One region of the Burkholderia cenocepacia genome, then DNA from elsewhere that is predicted to be linked to it. Evidence: riboswitches for the same ligand, from Rfam matches in the RefSeq annotation. Region 1 holds a riboswitch; each other region holds the start of a gene.

Region 1 (13,903 bases):
GCGCGAGCGACAGGCCGGCCGCCGCCGCCATCCCCGGCCGCACGCCGCGGCCGATGCTGGTCTGCAGCACGAGCGCCATGTCGGGCCCCGGTACCGCATAAATGGCCGCCAGCGCGGCGAGATAAATCAACAGCAAATGCGTGGAAATCATGGTCTGCCCCCGTCCTTCATTGACGATATGTTGCCGCTGAAGGTGGAGGGATTACTGGCCATCTTTGGCGCGGAATTGGCAACTCATAGGGGAATCCGCCACAATTATGAAATCACGACAAGGATTCCGCCAACATGATCGACCTCGACAAAACCGACCGCGCGATCCTCGCTGCGGTGCAGCGCGACGGCCGCCTGCCGATCGCGCGGCTCGCCGAATCCGTCGGCTTGTCCGAAACGCCTTGCGCACGGCGCCTGAAACGCCTCGAAAACGACGGCTACATCGAGCGCTACCGCGCGCAACTGTCGCGCCAGGCGCTCGGCTTCGGCGTGGTCGCGTTCGTGCTCGTGCGGTTCGCGACGCACGACCGCAAGGTCGCCGACCGGTTCGAGCGGGAAGTGCTCGGCATCGAGCGGATTCTGGCGTGTCACAACGTCGCGGGCACGGCCGACTACCTGCTGCAGGTGGTCGCGCGCGATCTCGACGACTACGGCACGTTCCTGCGCGATTCGCTGCGGATGCTGCCGGGCGTGACGTCGATCGAATCGGCGCTGTCGCTGCGCGAGGTGAAGCACGACGCCGGGCTGCCGGTGCCGTGACGCGCACCGGGCCGGCAAGCCGCCCGGGCGCAACGCCCGTTCACCTTGTCGGCCGCGCCGGCGTCACACCACGTCGGGCGACTGATGCGCGCGTTCGAGATCCTCGAGAAACGCTTCGACGACCGGATCGCCGCGCCCGTCGCGCGCCACGACCATGTGGAACGTGACCTCGTAGTGCAGTCGATCCGGATTGAGCGGCGCGAGCAGCCCCTGCGCGACATACGGCGCCGCGAAGTGCTGCGGCAGGTAGCCGAGATGATGGCCGGACAGGATCAGCAGCGCGACGGCCTCCATGTTGTCGGCGGTCGCGGTCACGCGATCGGGCGTCGTCGACATCTGCGCCTCCGGCAGCGGATACGAGCGCCAGGCCCACTCGAAGCCGGCGACGTCGGCCGGCGTCAGCGTGCCGGCGCCGTCGAACAGCGGATGGCCGCGGCCGCAGTACGCGATCTGCCGCTCGATGAACAGCGGCGTGTAGTGCAGCGTCGGCACGCGATGCCAGAAGTAGCCGACCGCGATCTGGATCTCGTTGCTCAGCAGCTTTTCCTCGAGATCGCCGGGCGCGCGCACCGAAATCGAGAAGCGCACGGCCTCGTCGCGGGTGCGGAACGCGGCGATCGCCTCGGCGATCCGCGCATTCTGGCTCACCGGCGTATGGCCGATCAGGCCGATGTTCAGCGTGCCGACCAGTTGGCGGTCCATGTGCCGCGCGGCCATCCCGAATTCGTCGAGCGCCGTCAGCAGCTTGCGGCTCATCGCATGGAACCGCTCGCCCTTCGGCGTGAGCCGGAAGCCGCTGCGGCCGCGCTCGCAAAGCCGGTAGCCGAGCCGCGTCTCGAGCGACGACAGTTGCGCGCTGATGGTCGACTGGCCGACGTTCAGCACCGCCTGCGCGGCCGACACGCCGCCCGCGTCCGTGACCGCGAGAAACACGCGAATCAACCGCAGATCGAGGGTCGACAGATTCCCCAGCACGTTCATCCCCTTCCATACATCGATGAAGATCGATGTTTACGTCGATATCTTCGCATTCTTCTTTCCCGGCGGAGCGCGTAAAACTGTGCGCCAGGCCGCGTCGCATGATACGGCACCCCACATCGGAAGAGACGACTCCATGAACGACCACACCCACTTTCAGCCGCTCGGCGGCAATGAAATGCCGCGCTGCGGCGGCATCGCGACGATGATGCGCCTGCCGCACGTGTCGAGCGCCGAAGGCCTCGACGCCTGTTTCGTCGGCGTGCCGTTCGATCTCGGCACCTCCAACCGCACCGGCGCGCGCTTCGGCCCGCGCCAGATCCGCACCGAATCCGTGCTGCTGCGCCCGTACAACATGGCCACGCGCGCAGCACCCTTCGATTCGCTGCAGATCGCCGACATCGGCGACGTCGCGATCAATCCGTACAACCTGCACGATTCGATCGCCCGCATCGAGGCCGCGTACGACGCGATTCTCGAGCACGACTGCAAGCCGATCACGCTCGGCGGCGACCATACGATCGCGCTGCCGATCCTGCGCGCGATCCACCGCAAGCACGGCAAGGTTGCATTGATCCACGTCGATGCACACGCCGACGTGAACGACACGATGATGGGCGAAAAGATCGCGCACGGCACACCGTTCCGCCGCGCGGTCGAGGAAGGGCTGCTGCACGGCGACAAGGTCACGCAGATCGGCCTGCGCGGCACCGGCTACGCGGCCGAGGATTTCGACTGGTGCCGCGAGCAGGGTTTCCGCGTGGTCCAGGCCGAGGAATGCTGGAACACGTCGCTCGCGCCGCTGATGGAAGAAGTGCGCGCGCGCATCGGCGACACGCCCGTCTACATCACGTTCGACATCGACGGCATCGATCCGGCCTACGCGCCGGGCACCGGCACGCCGGAAATCGCGGGCCTCACGGTGCCGCAGGCGCTCGAGCTCATCCGCGGCGCGAAGGGGCTGAACATCGTCGGCTGCGATCTCGTCGAAGTCGCGCCGCCGTACGACCCGTTCGGCACCACGGCGCTCCTCGGCGCGAACCTCGCGTACGAGCTGCTGTGCGTGCTGCCAGGCGTCGCGTACCGCGACTGATCGCGGCGCCGCCACTATTCCAAAATCAGAGGATTCCAGAGGAGCACACATCGAGATGGGGACTTCCGTCAAGCAGCCGAGGCGGGCGGCGCTCGCTTCGTTCGTCGGCACCACGATCGAGTGGTACGACTTCTATAGTTATGCGACCGCCGCCGCCATCGTATTCGGGCCGCTGTTCTTTCCCGGCGAAAACCGCTTCATCAGCCTGCTCGCATCGTTCGGCTCGTTCGCGGTCGGCTTCTTCGCGCGGCCGCTCGGCGGCGTGATGTTCGGCTATCTCGGCGACCGCTTCGGCCGCAAGCGGTCGCTGCTCGCGACGCTGATGCTGATGGCCGTGTCGACGGTCGCGATCGGCCTGCTGCCCACCCATGCCCAAGCCGGCGTGATCGCACCGATCCTGCTGGTGCTGATGCGCGTGCTGCAAGGCATCGCGGTGGGCGGCGAATGGGGCGGCGCGGTGCTGCTGGCCGGCGAGCACGCGCCCGAAGGCAAGCGCACCTTCTTCGCGTCGTTCGCGCAGCTCGGCAGCGCGAGCGGCCTGATCCTGTCGATGCTCGCGTTCGGCGCGATCAGCACGCTGTCGAAGGACGACATGATGAACTGGGGCTGGCGCGTGCCGTTCCTCGCGAGCTCGGTGCTGCTGATCGTCGGCTTCGTGATCCGCGCGAGCGTGTCGGAGTCGCCCGAGTTCGAGGAAGTCAGGAAGAGCGGCAACATCGCGCAGAAACCGCTGCGCGAAGCGCTCAAGGTCTGGCCGCTGCTGCTGCTCGCGATCGGCGCGAACGTGTACGGTATCGCCGGCGTGTATTTCAGCAACATCTTCATGATCAGTTATGCGACGCAGTTCCTGTCGCTCGACCGGTCGATGGTGCTGCATTGCATGACGATCGTCGCAGTGCTGCAGTTCGTCGTGCAGCTCGCGGCCGCGTTCCTCGCGCAGCGCTTCGGCACCACGCGCGTGCTGCTGATCACCGGCGCGTGGGCGATGATCGTCCCGTTCGTGATGCTGCCGCTCGTACACCTGGGCACGCCGGTGTCGATCACGGTCGGCGTCGGCCTCGCGACGCTCGCGGAATCGGGCTACTACTCGGTCGTCGCGGGCTTCGTCAGCGGCATCTTCGTCGCGCGGATTCGCTATACCGCAATCTCGATCGCGTACCAGGTGTGCGGCGCGCTCGCCGGCGGCCTCACGCCGCTGGTCGCGACCATCATCGCGCAGAACACCGCGCCGCAATGGTGGCCGCTCGCGATCCAGTACGCGAGTGCCGCCGTGCTGTCGTCGCTGTGCGTGTGGTTGATCTCGCGCCGCGTCAGCATCGACGATGCGGGCGCGACCGGCAAGACGGACGACGCGCTGCCGCGCGGCGCGCGCACCGCGTAGCGCCTGTCGCCAACGCATGCATGACGAAAAACGACCCGCTTTCGCGGGTCGTTTCTTTTCGTCCTGTCATCGATCGTCGACCGCGACGGTACCGCACGGTGCCTGTCGCGTAGTTACTGCACCTGATTGCGCAGCGTCTTCGCGGCGGCAACCATGTTAGTCAGCGCCGGAATCACTTCCGCCCACTGGCGCGTCTTCAAGCCGCAATCCGGGTTCACCCACAGACGTTCCGCCGGAATCCGCTCGGCCGCCTTCCTCATCAGCCCGACGATGTGATCCTGCGTCGGGATGTTCGGCGAATGGATGTCGTACACGCCCGGCCCGATTTCGTTCGGATACTTGAAGGTGTCGAACGCATCGAGCAGCTCCATGTCCGAGCGAGACGTCTCGATCGTGATCACATCGGCATCCATGTCGGCGATCGACGCGATGATGTCGTTGAATTCCGAATAGCACATGTGCGTGTGGATCTGCGTGTCGTCCTGCACGCCGTTCGCGGTGATGCGGAACGACTCCACCGCCCATTTCAGGTATTCGTTCCACTGCGCGCGACGCAATGGCAGCCCTTCGCGCAGCGCCGCTTCGTCGATCTGGATCACGCGCACGCCGGCCCTCTCGAGATCGAGCACTTCCTCGCGGATCGCCAGCGCAAGCTGGTAGCACGACACCGCGCGCGGCTGGTCGTCTCGCACGAACGACCAGTTCAGGATCGTCACGGGGCCGGTCAGCATGCCCTTCATCGGCTTGCGCGTCAGCGACTGCGCATAGGCGATCCACTCGACCGTCATCGCCTTGGGGCGGCTGATGTCGCCGAACAGGATCGGCGGCTTCACGCAGCGCGAACCGTACGACTGCACCCAGCCGAACTGGCTGAATGCGTAGCCGTCGAGCTGCTCGCCGAAGTATTCGACCATGTCGTTGCGCTCGGCTTCGCCATGCACGAGCACGTCGAGTTCGAGCGATTCCTGTTCGCGCACGCTGCGTTCGATCTCGGCCTGCATCGCCGTGCGATAGCCGGCTTCGTCCAGCGCGCCGGCCTTGAACCGGCTGCGCGCCTGGCGGATTTCGGCGGTCTGCGGGAACGAGCCGATCGTCGTCGTCGGGAACGCTGGCAGGTTCAGGCGCGCCGACTGCTTCGACGCACGCTGCGCATAGGGGCTCGCGCGGTTGCCGAGCTGCGCGTCGATGCGCGCGATCGCGGCCTTCACCACCGGATTGTTCACGCGCGGCGAGCGGCGGCGCGAATCGATCGCGGCGGCATTCGCGGCGAGCGCGTCGGCTACCTTGTCGCGGCCTTCGTTCAGTGCGGTCGCGAGCACCTTCAGTTCGTCGAGTTTCTGCAGCGCGAATGCGAGCCACGAGCGGATTTCCGCGTCGAGCTTCTCCTCGCTCGCGAGGTCGACCGGCACGTGCAGCAGCGAGCACGACGGCGCGAGCCACAGGCGATCGCCCAGTTGCTTCGCGAGCGGTTCGAGCCAGTCGAGCGCCGCGTTCAGGTCCGTCTTCCAGATGTTGCGGCCGTTGATCGCGCCGACCGACAGCACGCGTTCGGCCGGCAGCTCACGCACCAGTGCGTCGACTTCGTCGCGGGCGTTGATCGCGTCGATATGCAGGCCGTCGACCGGCAGCGACGCCGCGAGCGTCAGATTGTCCTGAAGCTGGCCGAAGTACGTGGCAAGCAGCAGCTTGATGCGGCGCGTTTCGAGCGCCGCATACGCGATGCGGAATGCCTGACGCCATTCGGCATCGAGTTCGGTCACGAGAATCGGCTCGTCGATCTGCACCCATTCGACGCCCTGCGCGGTCAGCGTGTCGAGCAGCGCGCCGTACACCGGCAGCAGCTTCGGCAGCAGCGCGAGGCGATCCGAATCGTCCTTCGCCTTGCCGAGCCACAGATACGTGACCGGGCCGAGAATCACCGGTTTCGCATTCACACCCTGCGCGTTCGCTTCGGCCAGTTGCAGCAGCAGGCGCGACGGATCGAGCGAGAAGTTCGTGTCCGCATGGAACTCCGGCACGATGTAGTGATAGTTCGTGTCGAACCACTTCGTCATTTCGCCGGCCGCGACGCCGCCGCAGCACGCGGCGTGCTCCTCGGCCGACTGCGCGGACCGGCCGCGCGCGACGCGGAAATAATTGTCGAGCGCATCGCCGTGGAAATCCTGCACGCGCTTCGGCAGGTTGCCGAGCGTGAAGCTCATGTCGAGCACCTGGTCATAGAACGCGAAGTCGCCGATCGGCGCGAGATCGAGATCGCGCTGGTCGTGCCAGTGGCGCCGGCGCAGCGCGGCGCCGAGCGCCTTCAGTTCGTCGCGCGACGATTCGCCCTTCCAGTAGCGTTCGAGACCGAACTTGAGTTCGCGCTTCGCGCCGATGCGCGGAAAACCGAGGTTGTGTGTCGTGACCATGAAGCTGCCGTTCAGAAGAAAGAGTAGATCCGGCAGCCATCATAGGGATTTCAAACCATGAAATAAAATGGCATTATTTCATTCATCCATTAACATTTTTCATGCATCCGTGAGATGCGCGCGATCCATGCTGGAACGATTCCATCTCGTCGTCATTCGTGAAGTCGAGCGTCAGGGCTCGCTGACCGCGGCGGCCAATGCGCTGCACCTCACGCAATCGGCGCTCAGCCACACCGTCCGGAAGATCGAGCAGCAGCTCGGCACGCCGATCTGGGACCGTGAAGGCCGCGGCCTGCGGCTCACGCAGGGCGGGCAATATCTGCTGAAGCTGGCGAACCGGCTGCTGCCGCAGTTCGAGCTCGCCGAGGAGCGGATGAAGCAGTACGCGAAGGGCGAGCGCGGCACGCTGCGCATCGGGATGGAGTGCCATCCGTGCTACCAGTGGCTGCTGAAGGTCGTGTCGCCGTACCTGTCGCGCTGGCCCGACGTCGACGTGGACGTGAAGCAGCGCTTCCAGTTCGGCGGCATCGGCGCGCTGTTCGGTTACGACATCGACGTGCTCGTCACACCCGATCCGCTGAACAAGCCGGGGCTGCGCTTCGATCCCGTGTTCGACTACGAACAGGTGCTGGTGGTCGCGGATTCACACCGGCTCGCGAACGTCGACCACGTGACGCCCGAGCAACTGACCGACGAGGTCCTGATCACGTACCCGGTCGAAACCGACCGGCTCGACATCTACAACCAGTTCCTGACGCCGGCCGGCATCGTGCCGAGGCGGCACAAGTCGATCGAGACGACCGACATCATGTTGCAGATGGTCGCGAGTGGGCGCGGCGTGGCAGCACTGCCGCGGTGGCTCGCCGACGAGTATGCGGACCGGATGCCGGTCGTGCCGGTCAAGCTCGGCAAGAAAGGCATCGCAAAGCAGATCTTTCTCGGCATCCGCGAAGCGGACGCAGCGGTCGACTATCTGGCCGCGTTCGTCGCGCTGGCGCGCGAATCGACGTGGAACGCGCCACGCATGCTGCGCTAGGCGCGCCCGTTTGCCCCGCGTTCAGGCGGCGCGCATGCCGGCGCGTTCGCCGCGTTCGACCCACGCGCCGAACAGCAGGCCGAGCGTCGTCCACATGATCACCTGCATGCCGATCGCCGCCACGCGGAACTTCCACAGCAACGCCGCCGGGAAATCGGCCGGCAACTCGCTGACCGACGGCAGCCCGACCTGCACGGCCGCGATGATCGCGACGAACACGAGCCCGGCGACGATCGACGCGTTCCACTGGCCGAGCTTCGCCAGCAGATGGCGGCGCACGCCGACCGAGAACACCATCGTCGCGACCGAGATCGCGATCATCAGGAAGAACAGCCCGGTGCGATAACCGATCGTGTCGGGATCGCCGACCGACGGCGGATTGGCCGGGTACTTGAGGTTCGGCACGATCACGAGCGCGACGAATGCCGCCAGCGCGAGCCACGCGGCCAGCGGCCGTGCCGGCAGGCGGCTGCCGCGTCCGTACGCATACGCGAAGACCAGCGAGAACAGCCCGCCGAATGCCGCGCCGTACGTCACGACGCCCGTCAGCAAGCCAAGGCCGGCCTGCGTGTGGCGGCTGACCAGCTCGGGCTCCGGCGCCTCGCCTTGAGCGGCGGTGGTTTTTTCTTCGAAGGCGATCGCCTGATCGACTTGCGGTTCGCCGACGATCCTGGCGAAACCGAACGTGAGGAGGCCCGCGGCGATGCCTGCGAGCATCCCGCGCATGAGCAGCTTTCCGACCATCGTAGGCTCCGCGTCAGTGGCAGGGAAAGCCGAGCAGATGGCGGCCGTCGTGGACGAATTCGTGGACGACCATGCCCGGCACGAGCGACGTCGCGCCCTGTTCCGCACCGACGAAATACAAGGCCAGCAGCAGAATCAGGCCGACGAACACGGCCCACGGCAACAACTCACGGACGGGAATGGGTGCCGGCACGACCGCCGGCTTCAGCACTGCTTCGCTCATGGATGCACCTCAGGGGAATCGCGCCCCGACAAATGATGGATGGGTACGAAGGCAGGTCTGGCTTCCGGGATCATCGATTCTCCGGTTACAGTGGCGCGACCGCGCCGGAATTGCACCGGCTTCCGCGCTTCGTATCGGGCGAATTGTACGCGCGAACGTTCGCGTATTGAAGCGATCACAGATGGGCGAGCGCGCTCCGTTCCGGATCATCCGACAACCGACATGACCCTACCTGCCTCACTGCGCCTGATCGCCCACGCATCGACCCGCGCCATGCGCACCGGCACGTTTCCCGACGACGATCCGCTCGACGCGCACGGGCTCGCCGAAGCTGCTGCGCTGCGTGGCCGGTGGAAGGCCGTCGCGGGCTCGCTCGTGCTGTGCAGCCCGGCACGCTGCGCCAGGCAGACCGCCGATGCGCTCGGGCTGCGCGCCGACATCGACGACGCGCTGCGCGACATCGATTACGGCCACTGGCGCGGCAAGCGGCTGCATGATCTCGCACGCGACCTCCCTGACGAACTTGCCGCGTGGCTCGGCACGCCGTCCGCGTCGCCGCATCGCGGCGAATCGTTCGAAGCCGCCGCGCACCGGATCGGCACCTGGTTGAACGCGCTGCCGCCCGAGCGCGACGTCGTCGCGATCACGCATGCGCCGATCGTCCGCGCGGCCATCGCGCATGTGCTGCGGATGGCTCCCGAAGCGGCCGCGCGTCTCGACGTCGCGCCGCTGTCGTGCACGACGTTCGTCGCATCGCCGGCCGGCTGGACGTTGGCCACGACGGACGATGACCCGCGCGACACCGGCGCGTAAGTCACTGTGATGTTCACTATGTGAGTCGACGACGCGCTCCGGCGCGTCGCATGCCGCCGCCCGCCTTACATCCCGTAAGACACACCGTTCGTCATCCCGACTGTCATCAAACTGACGGCTAGCCGCAGCTAGCATCGGACGCGGTTCCCTCACGAGATGCCGTCATGAATCAACCCGCTTCGTCCGCCCCGAACAATCCGGGCTCCGTCGCACGCACCCGACAGGTCGGCTATGCCGCATTCCTGCTGGTGCTCGTGCTCGGCGCCGTCTATATCGCCACGCACCTGGTCGCCGATCTGGCGCCGGTCCGCGAAGGGACACTGTTCCCATACCTGCTGCTCGGCGCCGCACTGCTGATCGCGCTCGGCTTCGAATTCGTCAACGGCTTCCACGACACCGCGAATGCGGTCGCGACCGTGATCTACACGCACTCGCTGACGCCGAACGTCGCGGTGATCTGGTCGGGCATGTGGAACTTCCTCGGCGTGATGGTCTCGAGCGGTGCCGTCGCGTTCGGCATCCTGCAGTTGCTGCCGGTCGAGCTGATCCTGCAGGTCGGCAGCGGCTCGGGCTTCGCGATGGTGTTCGCGCTGCTGATCGCCGCGATCGTCTGGAACCTCGCGACCTGGTATTTCGGGTTGCCGTCGTCGAGCTCGCATACGCTGATCGGGTCGATCATCGGCGTCGGGCTGATGAACCAGCTGATGCACGGGCCGTCCGGCACGAGTGGGGTCGACTGGGGCCAGGCCCTCGGCGTCGGCAAGTCGCTGCTGCTGTCGCCGATCGTCGGGTTCCTGTGTGCGTCACTGCTGCTGCTTGCGCTGAAGGCGCTCGTGCGGATTCCGGAGCTGTACAAGGAGCCGCCGAAGGATCAGCCGCCGCCGTTCTGGATTCGCTGCCTGCTGGTCCTCACCTGCACCGGCGTGTCGTTCGCGCACGGGTCGAACGACGGGCAGAAAGGGATGGGCCTCATCATGCTGATCCTGATCGGCACGGTGCCGACCGCCTACGCGCTGAACAAGGCCGTCACGCCCGCCGAATCGCAGACTTTCGTGGCGGTCGCGAACCAGGCGGCCGCGACGTTCGGGAAGTACACGAACGGCGTCGCGCCGTCCGCGAACCCGCGCGCCGATGTCGAACACTACGTGCAGCATCGTGAACTGACGCCCGCCGTGCTGCCGGCCGTCGCGCAATTGTCCACGTCGCTCGCGACCGCCGTCGGCGCGTCGGGCTCGATGGCGGCCGTACCGCAGCACGACGTCGACAACGTGCGCAACACGATGTATCTGGTCTCCGAAGCCATTCGTCTGATGGAGAAGTCGGGCCAGCCCGCATTCGCCACCGATGACAAGCTCGCGATCGACAACTATCGCAAGCAGCTCGACCACGCGACCAAGTTCATTCCGACGTGGGTGAAGGTGGCCGTCGCGATCGCGCTGGGCCTCGGCACGATGGTCGGCTGGAAGCGGATCGTCGTGACCGTCGGCGAAAAAATCGGCAAGCAGCACCTGACGTACGGACAGGGCGCATCGGCCGAACTCGTCGCGATGCTGACGATCGGCGCCGCCGACATGTACGGGCTGCCCGTGTCGACGACGCACGTGCTGTCGTCGGGCGTCGCGGGCACGATGGCGGCGAACGGCTCCGGGCTGCAATGGAGCACCGTGCGCAGCCTCGTCCTCGCATGGGTGCTGACGCTGCCGGCGTCGATCGCGCTGGCAGCAGGGCTTTACTGGTTGTTCCGGTCGCTGGCCTGATCGTGGGTGCGGCGGGTGGCGGGCGATAGCCGGCTATCCGCCGCGTAGGCTCGATTTGTCGCCTCTTCGCCTCTTCGCCTCTTCGCCTCTTCGCCTCTTCGCCTCTTCGCCTCTTCGCCTCTTCGCTCCGGCACGTCGCCACGTTCAGTGTGTCGGTGCCGCGCCTTCAACGTTTCCCCGTTTCGCCGCCCGAATTAAAGCGCAAGATCTGGAGCGTGCCGGCTCCCGGACGCCGCTAGACTGGGTTCATCAACTTTCATCGTGAACTCGACCGTGCGCGACCGCACGGCGCCACGCTGCCCATGCCCCGAGGTACGCCCGTGAACATTGCCGATCTGCAACCTGCCGTCGAATCGCTGGACATCGCGCAACGCGTCGACACCCTCGACTGGCCGAGCGTCGATGCCGAGCTCGATCGCTTCGGATGCGCGCGCGTACCGGGCCTGATGTCGGCCAGCGAGTGCGATGCACTCGCGTCGCTCTATCCGCGCGATGCGCTCTATCGTTCACGCGTCGTGATGGCGCGGCACGGCTTTGGCCGCGGCGAATACAAGTATTTCGCGTATCCGCTGCCTGCGGTCATCGCCGAGCTGCGTGCGACGATGTACCCGCATCTCGCGCCGATCGCGAATCGCTGGAACCACGCACTCGGGATCGACGTTCGTTATCCCAAAGACCATGCGACATTCCTCGATCGCTGCCATGCAGCGGGACAGACGCGACCGACGCCGCTGATCCTGCAATACGGCGCCGACGACTACAACTGCCTCCATCAGGACCTGTATGGCGAGCACGTATTTCCGCTGCAGGTCGCGATCCTGCTGTCGGCGCCGGGCCGTGATTTCACTGGTGGGGAATTCGTGCTGACGGAACAGCGTCCACGCATGCAGTCGCGTGCGGAAGTGGTGCCGCTGACACAAGGCGACGCGGTGATCTTCGCGGTACACGGCCGGCCGGTGCAGGGAACCCGAGGCATCTATCGCGTCAACCTGCGCCACGGCGTCAGCCGGATTCGAAGCGGCCACCGCCATACGGTTGGCATCATCTTCCATGACGCGCAGTAGCGGGAGGCGGAACAGCTGCGCTGCTGTCGTGCCGCTTGTCGCGCATCGCACTCTGCTCATCCCGGCACCGCACGTCATCGTTCGCAGAGCATTCCGATCAAGCATGGCCGGCCAGATGGCCGCTCGCCCGCAGTGACTGGAGACCGATTGCGCTGACCGTCAAGCGGTCGCGGCCGCAACGAATCAGCGCTTTTGGTGAGCGCCACAAAACATGCGTACTCACCTGCCATCCCGCCAATACGATTGGCAGTCGGCCTATCCTCGCGCCATGTTGGCCCGCAGCCGGTCGCCGGCATCGGAAGCCAGCCGTGCATAGCCCGGCAACGTCAGCAGCGCGAGCACGCCCGCCGCGATGAACGCCCAGCGAAAATCGGCGAGCACGTAGTGCATGCCGGCCGCATCGCCGCGCACCAATGCTGCGAGCCGCAGCGACAATGCACCGAACGCGATCCCCATCCCGATCGTCATTTGCTGCGCGGCGCTCCACAGCGTGCTGGCCGCGCTCGTCTGGTGAGAGGGGATATCCGCATAAGCCAGCGTCGCGAGCGTCGTGAACTGCATCGATCGCGTGAGCCCGTAGACGAATACGACGAGCAGCGTAATCGCCAGCGGCGTCGACGCGGTCAACCAGCCGCATGCGATGGTGAAGATGCCGACGATCGTCACGTCGACGAGCGCGACACGCCGAAAGCCGTAACGGTCGAGTATCCACGACGTGCCCGCCTTCATCCCGAGGTTGCCGAGCGCGCTCGCGAGCAGCAGCAGACCTGACTGGAACGGCGACAGCCCGAAGCCGATCTGGAACAGCAGCGGCAGCAGGTACGGGACGGCGTTGATCGCCATTCGCGTGATCGAACCGGTGATCACCGTCACCGAGAACGTCGGCACCTTCAACGTCGTGAAATCGAGCAGCGGATGCGTGCTGTGTCGCGCATACAGCCACGCAGCGATACCGAACAGGACGCTTGCGCCCACCAGGACACCCGCGCGCGTGAAGTCGACATCCTGCTGGCCGGCCGCTTCGGTACCGATCAGCAAACAGGTCAATGCGCCACCGGCCAGCACGAAGCCAACCCAGTCGAGTGGCCGTTGCTCGTCGGCCCGCGTGTTCCGGACGATCAGCCAGGTACAAACGAGTGCGGCAAGGCCGAACGGGACGTTCAACAGGAAGATCCATCGCCACGACGCGTAGGTCGTGATGAAGCCGCCGATCGGCGGCCCGACGACGGGTGCGACGATGCCCGGCCACGTAATCGTCGCGATCGCGCGCATCAGCTTCGCCTTCTCGGTACTTCGCACGACGATCATTCGCCCGACCGGCACCATCATCGCCCCGCCGACACCCTGCAGCAGCCGGGCAGCCGTGAACGACATCACGCCTTCGGACAGCCCGCACAGCACCGACGCGCCGGTAAAGACGACGATCGCACTCGCGAACACCGTACGCGAGCCATAGCGATCCGCGATCCAGCCGCTGATCGGAATGAACACCGCCAGCGCCAACATGTAGGCCGTCATCCCGAGACTCAGCGCGTTAGGCCCCACGCCGAACGAATTGGCCATTTGCGGTAGCGCCGTCGCGATCACGGTCGTATCAAGGTACTCCATGAAGAATGTCGCGGCGACGAGGTATGGCAAGAAGTCGGTCGTCCGACC
Region 2 (5,405 bases), on a different replicon from region 1:
GTGCTGGCCCTGTCGCTGTGCTCGATCGCCGGCGTTGCCTCCTTCCCTGCCCCGGCGGCCGAGTTCGACGACGAACTGCCCGCGGTCGAAGTACGCAGCCGCCGTCATCCGAACGATCCGCGCGTCGAGAGCGTGAGTACGGCGACGCGCACCGCGAGCGATCCGCGCGACGTACCGCAAACCATCGACAGCGTCCCGGTAGAGGAAACGCTGTCCTATGGCGGCCGCACGCTGGCCGACGCGTTGGCCGGCGTGCCCGGTGTGTCCAATACGTCGGACACGCGCTTCGATGCGTTCCGCATTCGCGGCTTTTCCGCCGCGGGCGACCTGCTGCTCGACGGCATGCGCGACGATGCGCAATACGTGCGCAGTCTCGGCAACATCGAACGCGTCGAAGTGCTGAAGGGGCCGGCTGCCGCGCTGTACGGGCGCGGCAGCGGCGGCGGCGTCATCAACCGGATCACCAAGCAGCCGTTGCCGGAAAACTTCGGGCATGTGTCGGCAGCGACCGGCAGCTATGGACGGCTCGGCGCGTCGGTCGATCTCAACCGCATGCTGTCGAGCGCATGGAGCGTGCGGTTCAATGCCGGACGCGAACACGCAGGCAGCTTCCGCGACCACGTCGACGGCACGCGCCAGTACGTCGCGCCGTCAATCAAATGGCGGGACGCGCGGCGAAGCTGGCTGCTGCAGTTCGAATACGACGCGTACCGGCGCGTGCCCGATCGCGGCATGCCGGCGCCGGTCGCCGCGGTCGACGCGGCCGGCAAGCCGTTCGCGTTCTCGCTGCCGTCCGCGCCACGCGCGACCTTCTTCGGCGCGGCGGGCCGCGACACGATCCGCGACGAGAACATGAACTGGCGCTCGGTCTTCACGCACGCGCTCGACGGCGACTGGGAATTGCGCCATACGCTCGGGGTGCTGAATTTACGCAGCACCTTCGACAATACCTACGTCACGCAAAGCTACGTCGCGAAGCCGCGCGACTACCGGCGCGTGCAGCGGGCGCGCTACCTGCAGGACATGACGCATCTCAACGTGCAGACCGGTGTCGAACTGGGCGGCAAGGTCGCGACCGGTCCGGCGCTGCATCACCTGCTGTTCGGCATCGAATACGGCTGGCAGAAACGCACGCCGACGCTCTGGCAGGCCGACGCGGCGCCGATTCCGGTGACCGGGCCGGATCGCTTCGCCTTGGTCGGCTCGACGCCGCGCCCGTACGCGATGAACCGCCACCGCGTCAGCGACTACGCGATCTTCGCGCAGGATCGCGTCGACCTCGGGCGAGCGTGGAAACTCCTCGGCGGCCTGCGCGGGGAACGTTTCGACGTCGATTCGACCAACGCGCTGAACGGCCTGCATGCACGGCGCACGACGGCGGCATGGAGCCCGCGGCTCGGCGTCGTGTGGTCGCCGGTCGGCGCGCACAGCCTGTATGCGTCGTACAGCAAGAACTTCGCGCCGGTCGGTGGCGACCTGATCGGCATCACGCCCGATGCGCGCGGCAACGCCAACGATCTCGGCCCGCAATACACGCGCCAATACGAGATCGGCGTGAAAAGCGACTGGCGCGCCGGCGCGCTGAGCACGACGCTCGCGCTGTTTCAGCTCGACCTGTACAACCGCCGCATCGCCGATCCGGTTCGCCCGGGCTTTTTCGACCTCACCGGCCTCGAGCGCAATCGCGGCCTGGAACTGGGCGTCGCCGGCCGGCTCGCGGGCAACTGGTTCGTCCGCGGCGGCATCGGCTGGCAACATGCGCGGGTGGTCGACGCCGAACCGAAGTACGCAGGCAAGCGCTCGGCGGGCGTGTCGGCGTCGAACGGCAGCCTGTTCGTCAGCCATGCGCCGCTACGCGGTTTTTTCGCGGAACTCGGGGTGGTGTACGAAGGCGCGCGTTACGCCGATCGCGACAACCTGCTCGAACTGCCCGCGTACGTTCGCTGGGACGGCAAGGCCGGCTATCGCACGCGCGACTTCGAGGTGACGCTGGCGGCCGTCAACCTGACCGATCGCGATTACTACGCGAATGCGACGGGCCTCGCGCAGATCATGCCCGGTACGCCACGCACGTTCACGCTGACGGCGGCATACAAGTTCTGACCTCGCGGGTAGCGCCGACACCCCGCGCAGCCGGCCCGCCGGGCGGCTTGCGGGTTGCACGCCTGTGCTATCGTATGCGCCGCGTTCGGTGCTCGCATGCGCATTCCGCGCATGCAGTTAAACGGGAAACAGGAGGCGGATCGCCGCCCGGCCTGTGCTGTCCCCGCAACGGTACGCCGCCCGCGCAACGCACTTCCCCGCGCTGCGCCCAGGCCGCCCGCGATGCCACTGCCCTTCGACCGGGCGGGAAGGCTGCGGCCTGGCAAGCGGCCAGCCCGGATACCGGCCGACGCAAGGGGCGAGCGCGCTGCTCGCCGAACGCCCGATCCGCGGGGGACGGATGGGGTGCGCATTCCACCCGCGCTCGCGCGGGTTTCGCCCGATCCGCCATGCACTGCCTGTCCGCCGGCCGCCGATGTGCCGCCCGCCTTCCCTGTTCCACTGTTTCGACACGGTGCGCGCCGTGCCGCGCACGATGAGCCGCGCCTGGCTCGTCGGCGCCGGCCCCGGCGACGCCGACCTGTTGACCCTCAGGGCCGTGCGCGCGATCGGCACGGCCGACGTGCTGCTCGTCGACGATCTCGTGAACCCCGACGTGCTGCGCCATGCACGCGCCGATGCGCTGATCGAGCACGTCGGCAAGCGTGGCGGCCATGCGTCGACGCCGCAGGAGGCGATCGTCGCCGCGATGCTCGCGCACCTGCGCGCGGGCCGCAGCGTCGCGCGGCTCAAGGGCGGCGATCCGTTCGTGTTCGGCCGCGGCGGCGAGGAACTGGTCGCGCTCGGCGCGGCGGGCTTTCCGGTGGAAGTCGTCAACGGCATCACCGCGGGCATCGCCGCGCCGGCCGCGCTCGGCATCCCGGTCACGCACCGCGGCGACGCGCAGGGCGTGATCTTCGTCACGGGCCACGGCGCGGGGGCCGACGAGCCGGACTGGCGCGCGCTCGCAGCCACCCGCATGACGATCGTGATCTACATGGGCATCCGCCGGCTCGACGCGATTGCCGCGGCGCTGCGCGATGGCGGCCTGCCCGACGACACGCCGTGCGCGGCGATCGAGAACGCCACGCGAGCCGGACAGCGCCACGTACTCGCGACGCTCGATACGCTCGTCGCGCGCGTCGGCGAGGCCCATATCGGTTCGCCGGCGATCGTCGTGATCGGCCGCGTCGCGGCGCTCGCCGACGATCCGGCGGTGCGCGCGGCGCTCGGCGGCCACGCATGATGCGCGTCGCGCTCGGTGTCGGCTTCCGCGCGGGCGTCACGGCCGCGCAACTCGATGCCGCGATCCGCGCCGCGCTCGCGCGCTACCCGGCCGCCGAACCGGCGCTCGTCGCGACGCTCGCCGACAAGGCATGCGCCCGTGCGCTGCGCACGCTATGCGCGCGCCGTGGCTGGCCGCTCGTCGCGTTCGAGGCGGCGCAACTCGCGAGCCGTCCGGAACTGGCCGCGAGCGGCCCGTCCGACGCCGCGCTGGCCCGCTTCGGCGTCGCGGGCGTGGCCGAGCCATGCGCGCAACTCGCCGCGCCGCACGGTCGGCTGCTCGGCGCCAAATCCATGCTGGGCGGCGTGACGGTCGCGCTCGCCGGCCCGCTCTGAACCCAATGTTTCGCTTTCGACAGGACGATTCCCGATGAAGACCGATTCCGAATCCCATCAGCGGATGGCCGAACGCCGCCGCGCCGGCCACGAGAAGAAGCAGGCCGCGGCCACTCAGGAAAAAGGCCTGCTGATCGTCCATACCGGCAACGGCAAGGGCAAGAGCACGGCCGCGTTCGGGATGGCCGTGCGCGTGCTCGGCCACGGCATGCGGCTCGGTGTCGTGCAGTTCATCAAGGGGGCGCTGCATACGTCCGAGCGCGACTTTCTCGGCGCGGTCGCGGAATGCGATTTCGTGACGATGGGCGACGGCTATACGTGGAACACGCAGAACCGCGACGCCGACATCGCGACCGCGCGCAAGGGCTGGGACGAGGCGCGCCGGATGATCGACAGCGGCGACTACCGGATGGTGATCCTCGACGAGCTGAACACCGTGCTGAAGTACGAATACCTGCCGCTCGACGAAGTGCTCGCGACGCTCGTCGCGCGTCCGGAGTCGGTGCACGTCGTCGTCACCGGGCGGCATGCGCCCGATGCGCTGATCGATGCGGCCGATCTCGTCACCGAAATGCGGCTCGTCAAGCATCCGTACAAGGAGCAAGGCGTGAAGGCGCAGCGCGGCGTGGAGTTCTGAGCATGCCGGCCTGCCCCGCGCTGTTCGTCAGCGCGCCCGCGTCCGGCCAGGGCAAGACGTCGGTGACGGCCGGCCTCGCGCGGCTGCACCGGCGGCTCGGCCGCCGCGTGCGCGTGTTCAAGACCGGGCCCGATTTTCTCGATCCGATGCTGCTCGAACGCGCGAGCGGCGCACCCGTGCATGCGCTCGACCTCGGGATGGTCGGCGGGGCCGGTTGCCGTGCGCTGCTCGCCGAAGCCGCGCGCGACGCGGACCTGATCCTGATCGAAGGCGTGATGGGCTTGTTCGACGGCACACCGAGCAGCGCCGATCTCGCGGCCGCGTTCGGCGTGCCGGTCGTCGCGGTGATTTCGGCGAAGGCGATGGCGCAGACGTTCGCGGCGATCGCGTTCGGGCTCGCGCGGTTTCGGCCGGGGCTGCCGTTTCACGGCGTGCTGGCCAACCGCGTCGGCTCGGCTCGGCACGCGGAGTTGCTGCAACAGGCGTTGCCCGACGACCTGCGCTGGCTCGGCCACGTGCCGGCCGATGCGGGTATCGCGCTGCCGGAACGGCATCTCGGCCTGCATCAGCCGGCCGATATCGATGATCTCGACGCGCGGCTCGATCGTGCGGCCGATGTGCTCGCGCAAACCGCGCTCGCCGAATTGCCGCCTGCCGTCGCGTTCGCGGAACCGGACGTTGCGGCGCCGCTGCCGCGCGCGCTCGCCGGCAAGCGGATCGCGGTAGCGCGCGATGCGGCGTTTTCGTTCATCTATCCGGCGAACCTTGTGCTGCTCGATGCGCTCGGTGCGGTGCTGCGGTTCTTCTCGCCGCTTGCCGACGAACCCGTGCCTGACGATTGCGACGCGCTGTTTTTGCCGGGCGGCTATCCGGAACTGCATGCGGCGACGCTGGCCGCGAATGCCACGACCGCACGGACGATTCGCGCGCATGCGGCAGCCGGCCGGCCGATCGTCGCGGAATGCGGGGGATGGTGTATCTGTGCGAATCGCTGACCGACGTGGATGGGTCGACGACGCCGATGCTTGGCCTGCTTCGGGGCCATGCGACGATGCAGCGCCGGTTC
Region 3 (5,405 bases), on a different replicon from region 1:
ACTTCATCTGCACCGAGCCGTTGACGGTGACCGATACGGTGGCCTTGCCGCCTTCGACCGCGATCGGCGCGCTCATCTTCGCGCTGTCCATCGGCGCCGCGGCCATCGCCATCATGCGCGTGTACGGCTGCACGTTGCGGCCGCTGCCGACGTTCACGTCGCGGATCGTGTAGCTGCTGTAGCCGAACGCCTTCGCGGCTTCGTCCGCGCGGGCGCGGAACGACTTGATCGCCTCGGTCGTGAGCTTCTGCTCGGCCGTGCGCTGCGCTTCCGGCGACAGCGAGAATTCGACGTTTGCGACCTGCATCAGGTTCGACAACTGGCCCGCCAGCTTCGACGCCGCGGCGAAATCGCGCGACTCGAGCGCGACCTCGGTGCGGCCGCGCCATGCGGAGATCTTGCCGTCGCGATCGGTGCTCGGATACACGGAGAACGCGCCCGTGTGCGCGGTGACGCCCGACACGCCCTTCGCCTGCGACAGCGCCGCGTCCGCGCGCTGGTTCAACTGCGCGGTGAGGCTGCCCGGGTCCTTGGCCTGCTGCTCGTAGAACAGCGTGATGTGGATGATGTCCTGCGGCACGTCGGCACTGGCCTGCGACGACAGCGACAGCACGCCCGCCGGCTCCGGAAAGTGCGGGTTCGCCGCCTGCGCGTGCGCGGCGGGCGATGCGAGCGTCAGCGCGACGGGAACGGCGGCGGCGAGGGCGAGCGACAGCGCGAGTGCGGATTTCTTGGTCATTGTTGGACTCCTTGTGCGAGGGCGCGCACGCGGATCACGCGTGCGCGACGCGGGCGTACCGCGCGACGAAAAAACGACAGCCGGCCCGATTGGCCGACAGCGGTTGCTTAGGCTGCGCGAATGCTCCGCGAGTTCCGTTGCGGCAACGCGTACTGACCGGATTTGACGTTTGGCGCGCGCCTACTTCATCAACTTTTCGGTGATGAATCGCCATTCCGCCCGCGTGACGGGCGTGATCGACAGCCGGTTGCCGCGCGCGAGCACGCGCATGTCGGCGAGCTCGTCGTGCTCGCGCAGCGCGGCGAGCGGCACGAGCGGCGACTTCTTCACGAAGCGCACGTCGACGAGCAGCCAGCGTGGCGCTTCCTGCGTCGATTTCGGGTCGTAATAGGGGCTTTTCGGATCGAACTGCGTGGGATCGGGGTAGGGCGTCGACGATACTTCGGCGAGGCCCGCGATGCCCGGCTCGGGGCAGCTGGAGTGATAGAACAGCACGCCGTCGCCGATCTTCATCGTGTCGCGCATGAAATTGCGCGCCTGATAGTTGCGCACGCCGGTCCACGGCAGCGAGCGCTGCGGTGCGTTGGCGAGATCGTCGATGCTCGCTTCGTCCGGTTCGGACTTCATCAGCCAGTATTGCATGGTCGTGATCGACGCAGAAAAAGGCCGCTACAAAAGAAAACGGCACCGGGACTTTCCCGATGCCGTTGGATAGGCCCCCGCCTTGGCCGCTAGGCCGGCATCCTGAACCTGAGGTTCAGAATTGGTCGCAGTTAGCAGCACTTCGGGTACATCAGACAGAGTGACGCGCGCGCCCGTGCTACAAATTTCCGCAACCGTGCACATGGCATTGGTTCAAGGAATATATGACCTTGGCGAACCAGGCAGGGAAGCTGACTGAACTGTGATTCGATGCGCCAATTTGACCACCGTTGATCGTCGAGATCAAGCGGAATCGACGTATCGTTTGAAACGTTACTGCGTCTCGTGCTGTGCGAGCACCGCGCCGAGCTGTTCGTTCATCTGGTGCATTGTACGACGGATTTCCTCGGCCGGAAATGCTTCACCGTGCCGCACGCTCGTTTGCAGTCGCAGCAATTCCGATGCAAGCGACAGCGCCGCCATCACCGCGATGCGGTCGGTGCCGCGCACCGAGCTGTTCGAGCGGATTTTCGACATCTCGGCGTCGACGCGCGCGACCGCTTCGAGCAGCGCCGCTTCGGTCTCGGCCGAACAGGCGAGTCGATAGGGCTGACCGAGAATCGAGACTTCGATCTGCTTGGTGCTCATGCATGTTCTCCGTGGCTGGCCGCGTCATCGCCATCCGTGCGCGCCTGCGCATCGAGCAGGTCGAGCTGGTTGTCGGCTTGCTCCGCGCTCTTCGAGCGCGGCAGCTTTTCGAGAATCGCGTTCAGTTTCACCTGGGCGTCGTCGATCTTCGCCGACAGTGTGTCGCGCTCGGCCGCGAGCGCATTGCGTTCGTCGCGCAGCTGCGCGAGTTCCGCGCGGACCGTGTCCGCTTCCGCGCGCAATTGCGCGACCTGCTCCTCGAGCGCGAGCCGTTCCGAGTGATAGCGCTTGTTCAGCGAAATCAGACGGCCAATATTTTGAGATAGGGTTTCGAGTTCGTTGAGCATTTGCTGCGTCCTCTAAAGACCCAGCATTTTAGCGCGGAATAACGCGCAATCCGACATCTGTAACGTTTCCAGTCGTAACACCCCGGCTTCTTGCCGCGAATAGGCGTGTCCCGCGCCGCTCCGGACGCTTCCTTGACGCTCGCGCGACCGCCTCCTAAACTGGCGCCGCCTCGGTGCTCGCGCGCAGGACGCGCGGTTAAACGGGAAGCAGGGTGCGGCTCCGCGAGCGTGCCAACCTGCGCTGCCCCCGCAACGGTAAGCGGCTGCGTCGTGTGACGCAGGCCGGCTCGGGTGCGTTTCGCGTGCAGGTCGCATGCGGGCGCGGGCCACTGCGCGTCATCGCGCGGGAAGGCGAGCCGGTCCGCCGCCAGCCCGGATACCGGCCGAGACGGGGAGCCCGCACGGGCTTCATGACGCGCGACCTGCGGGGAAGCAGGGCGCGCAATGTTTCACGGAACGTTCTTCGATGCCGACCCCAATCGTCCGCCCCGCGCCCCTGTCGCGCCCGGCCGGCTGCCGCAAGCGGATGCGCCGCGCGTCGTGCGCGCGGCCGTGCGCGGCATGAGCGCCGCACGCGCCACCGTCATCTGGGCCGCGCTGGCCGCGTTGGTCTCGCTGCTGTTCGTCGCGTCGCTGTCGATCGGCAGCGTGCCGATGTCGCCGTGGCAGGCGCTCGCATCCCTCGTGCCGCACGGCGGCGACACCCTGTTTGCCGACATCGTCCGGACGCTGCGCCTGCCGCGCGCGCTCGCGGGTTTCGCGTGCGGCGCGCTGCTCGCGCTGGCCGGCGCGTTGTTGCAGGTGCTGCTGCGCAATCCGCTCGCGGAGCCGTACGTGCTGGGCGTGTCCGGCGGCGCGGCCGGCTTCGCGCTCGTCGCGATGATCGCGGGCGGCGCATGGTGGCTCGTCGACGCATCCGCGTTCGCCGGTTCGCTCGTATCGGTCGCGCTGGTGCTCGGTCTCGCGCGGCGCGAGCTGTGGCGGGGCGAATCGCGCGACGCGTCGCCGCGGCTGCTGCTCACCGGCGTCGTGATCGCGGCGGGGTGGGGCGCGTTCGTCACGCTGTTGCTGTCACTCGCGCCCGACGCGCGGCTGCGCGGCATCATCTTCTGGCTGACGGGCGACCTGAACGGCGCGACGGCGCCGTGGTTCGCGTGGGGCGCGCTGCTGCTGAGCGCAGGCGTCGCGCTGCCGGTCGCGCCGCAACTGAACGTGCTGCTGCGCGGCGATGCGACCGCGCTCGCGCTCGGCGTGCCGGTCGCGCGGTTGCGCGTGCGGATCTATCTCGTCGCGTCGCTGGCCGCCGCGGCCGCGGTGACGACGGCTGGCACGATCGGCTTCGTCGGCCTCGTCGTGCCGCATGCATTGCGGCTCGCGTTCGGCAACGACCAGCGGATGCTGCTGCCGGCCGCGATGCTCGCGGGCGGCGGCGGCGTGATGGCGGCCGACCTCCTCGCGCGTACCGCGATCGCACCCGCGCAATTGCCGGTCGGCGTGATGACCGCGTTGATCGGCGTGCCGGTGTTCCTGTGGATGTTGCTGAGGAGGCCGATGCGATGACGGGCCCCGCACTGAACGCCGCCGCCGGCGACCTGCACTACAGGGCCGTCGACCTGACGCTGAAGGCCGGCGCGCGCACGTTGCTCGACCGCTTCACGCAGGCGTTCGGCCCTGGCGAGATCTGGTGCGTCGCCGGGCCGAACGGTGCGGGCAAGACGACGCTGCTCGCCACGCTCGCGGGATTGCAGCCGCCGGCCGGCGGACACGTCGAGATCGACGGCCGGCCGCTTGCCGCGTGGCGCCCCGAGCCACTCGCGCGGCGCCGCGCGCTGATGCCGCAGCAATTGCACGATGCGTTCAGCGCGACCGTGTTCGACACGGTGCTGCTCAACCGCTTTCCGTATCTCGGCGGCTGGGGCTGGGAGCGCGACGACGACCGCGCGGCCGCGCGCGCTGCGCTCGCGACGTTCGACCTGAGCCCGCTCGCGTCGCGCGACGTGATGTCGCTGTCGGGCGGCGAGCGGCAGCGAGTCGCGCTGGCCGCGACGCTGTGTCAGGATGCACCGCTGATGCTGCTCGACGAACCGCTCGCGCATCTCGACCTGCATCACCAGATCGATTGCCTCACTGCGCTGGCCGCCTGGCTCGCGGCAGCCCCGCGCACGATATTGTTTTCGTGTCACGACCTGAATCTCGCGCGGCGCTTCGCGACACATGCGCTATTGCTCGACGGCCGTGGCCATGCGTCGGCCGGCCTCGTGCACGATGTATTGACGCCCGAGCGCGCGAGCGACGCGTTCGGCTATCCGCTCGTGCTGATCCGCGAGAATGGCCGCGATGCGCTGCTGCCGGCATGGCCTGCGCGACAATGACCTTTCCTGTTCCGATTTTTTCGATGCGCGGCGCCAGCCGCGCCCACGACCCGGCTCCTCGATGACGACTCCCACCCCATTCCCGCCCGCGATCGCGCCGCTCGACGACGCGCTGCGCAAGCGCCTCCAACAGGTGATCGACCACAAGACCAAGCCACCGGGTAGCCTCGGCCAGCTCGAGGCGCTCGCGCTGCAGATCGGCCTGATCCAGCTAAGCGAGCGACCGGTCGTGCAGCGTCCGGTGACGATCGTGTTCGCGGGCGACCACGGGATCGCGGCCGAAGGCGTCAGTCCTTATCCGCAGGCGGTGACCGCCCAGATGGTCGCGAACTTCCTGGCCGGCGGTGCGGCGATCAATGCGTTTTCGGGCGTCGCGCAGAGCACGCTCGAGATCGTCGATGCGGGCGTCGCGTCGCCGCTGCCGCTGTCGGACCGGCTGGTGTCGCTGCCGGTCGCGCGCGGCACGCGCAACTTCGCGACGGAGCCGGCGATGACGCGTGAAGAAGCGATGACGGCGCTGGCCGCTGGCGCGGGGCGGGTACGCCTGCACGCGTCGCTCGGCACGAACGTGATCGGTTTCGGCGAGATGGGGATCGCGAACACGTCGTCGGCCGCCTGCCTGATGAGCCGCCTGCTCGACGTGCCGATCGATGCCTG

What was found. A riboswitch is a leader RNA that binds a small molecule or an ion and turns the genes downstream of it on or off. The one in region 1 is predicted to bind cobalamin.
Region 2: another riboswitch for cobalamin. It lies ahead of cobA (uroporphyrinogen-III C-methyltransferase); the one in region 1 lies ahead of SY91_RS24740 (CbtB-domain containing protein).
Region 3: another riboswitch for cobalamin. It lies ahead of SY91_RS15440 (FecCD family ABC transporter permease); the one in region 1 lies ahead of SY91_RS24740 (CbtB-domain containing protein).

What each region holds. Positions count from the first base shown of each region.
Region 1 covers NZ_CP060040.1:1,861,488-1,875,390, forward strand. Annotated here, with positions in the region: gene SY91_RS24700 (LysE family translocator) at 1-151, opposite strand, end outside; gene SY91_RS24705 (Lrp/AsnC family transcriptional regulator) at 286-750, shown strand; gene SY91_RS24710 (LysR family transcriptional regulator) at 814-1,731, opposite strand; gene speB (agmatinase) at 1,865-2,821, shown strand; gene SY91_RS24720 (MFS transporter) at 2,877-4,202, shown strand; gene metE (5-methyltetrahydropteroyltriglutamate--homocysteine S-methyltransferase) at 4,316-6,610, opposite strand; gene SY91_RS24730 (LysR family transcriptional regulator) at 6,738-7,646, shown strand; gene SY91_RS24735 (CbtA family protein) at 7,668-8,390, opposite strand; gene SY91_RS24740 (CbtB-domain containing protein) at 8,404-8,613, opposite strand; cobalamin riboswitch at 8,646-8,789, opposite strand; gene SY91_RS24745 (histidine phosphatase family protein) at 8,836-9,426, shown strand; gene SY91_RS24750 (inorganic phosphate transporter) at 9,591-11,183, shown strand; gene SY91_RS24755 (2OG-Fe(II) oxygenase) at 11,486-12,247, shown strand; gene SY91_RS24760 (DHA2 family efflux MFS transporter permease subunit) at 12,503-13,903, opposite strand, start outside.
Region 2 covers NZ_CP060039.1:2,392,272-2,397,676, reverse strand. Annotated here, with positions in the region: gene SY91_RS11420 (TonB-dependent siderophore receptor) at 1-2,103, shown strand, start outside; cobalamin riboswitch at 2,173-2,409, shown strand; gene cobA (uroporphyrinogen-III C-methyltransferase) at 2,519-3,328, shown strand; gene SY91_RS11410 (cobalamin biosynthesis protein) at 3,325-3,702, shown strand; gene cobO (cob(I)yrinic acid a,c-diamide adenosyltransferase) at 3,737-4,339, shown strand; partial or broken gene SY91_RS11400 (cobyrinate a,c-diamide synthase) at 4,342-5,405, shown strand, end outside.
Region 3 covers NZ_CP060039.1:3,266,733-3,272,137, reverse strand. Annotated here, with positions in the region: gene SY91_RS15465 (SIMPL domain-containing protein) at 1-739, opposite strand, end outside; gene SY91_RS15460 (EVE domain-containing protein) at 920-1,381, opposite strand; RNA gene ssrS (6S RNA) at 1,452-1,633, opposite strand; gene SY91_RS15450 (cell division protein ZapA) at 1,715-2,029, opposite strand; gene SY91_RS15445 (ATPase) at 2,026-2,376, opposite strand; cobalamin riboswitch at 2,531-2,779, shown strand; gene SY91_RS15440 (FecCD family ABC transporter permease) at 2,821-3,936, shown strand; gene SY91_RS15435 (ABC transporter ATP-binding protein) at 3,933-4,748, shown strand; gene cobT (nicotinate-nucleotide--dimethylbenzimidazole phosphoribosyltransferase) at 4,810-5,405, shown strand, end outside.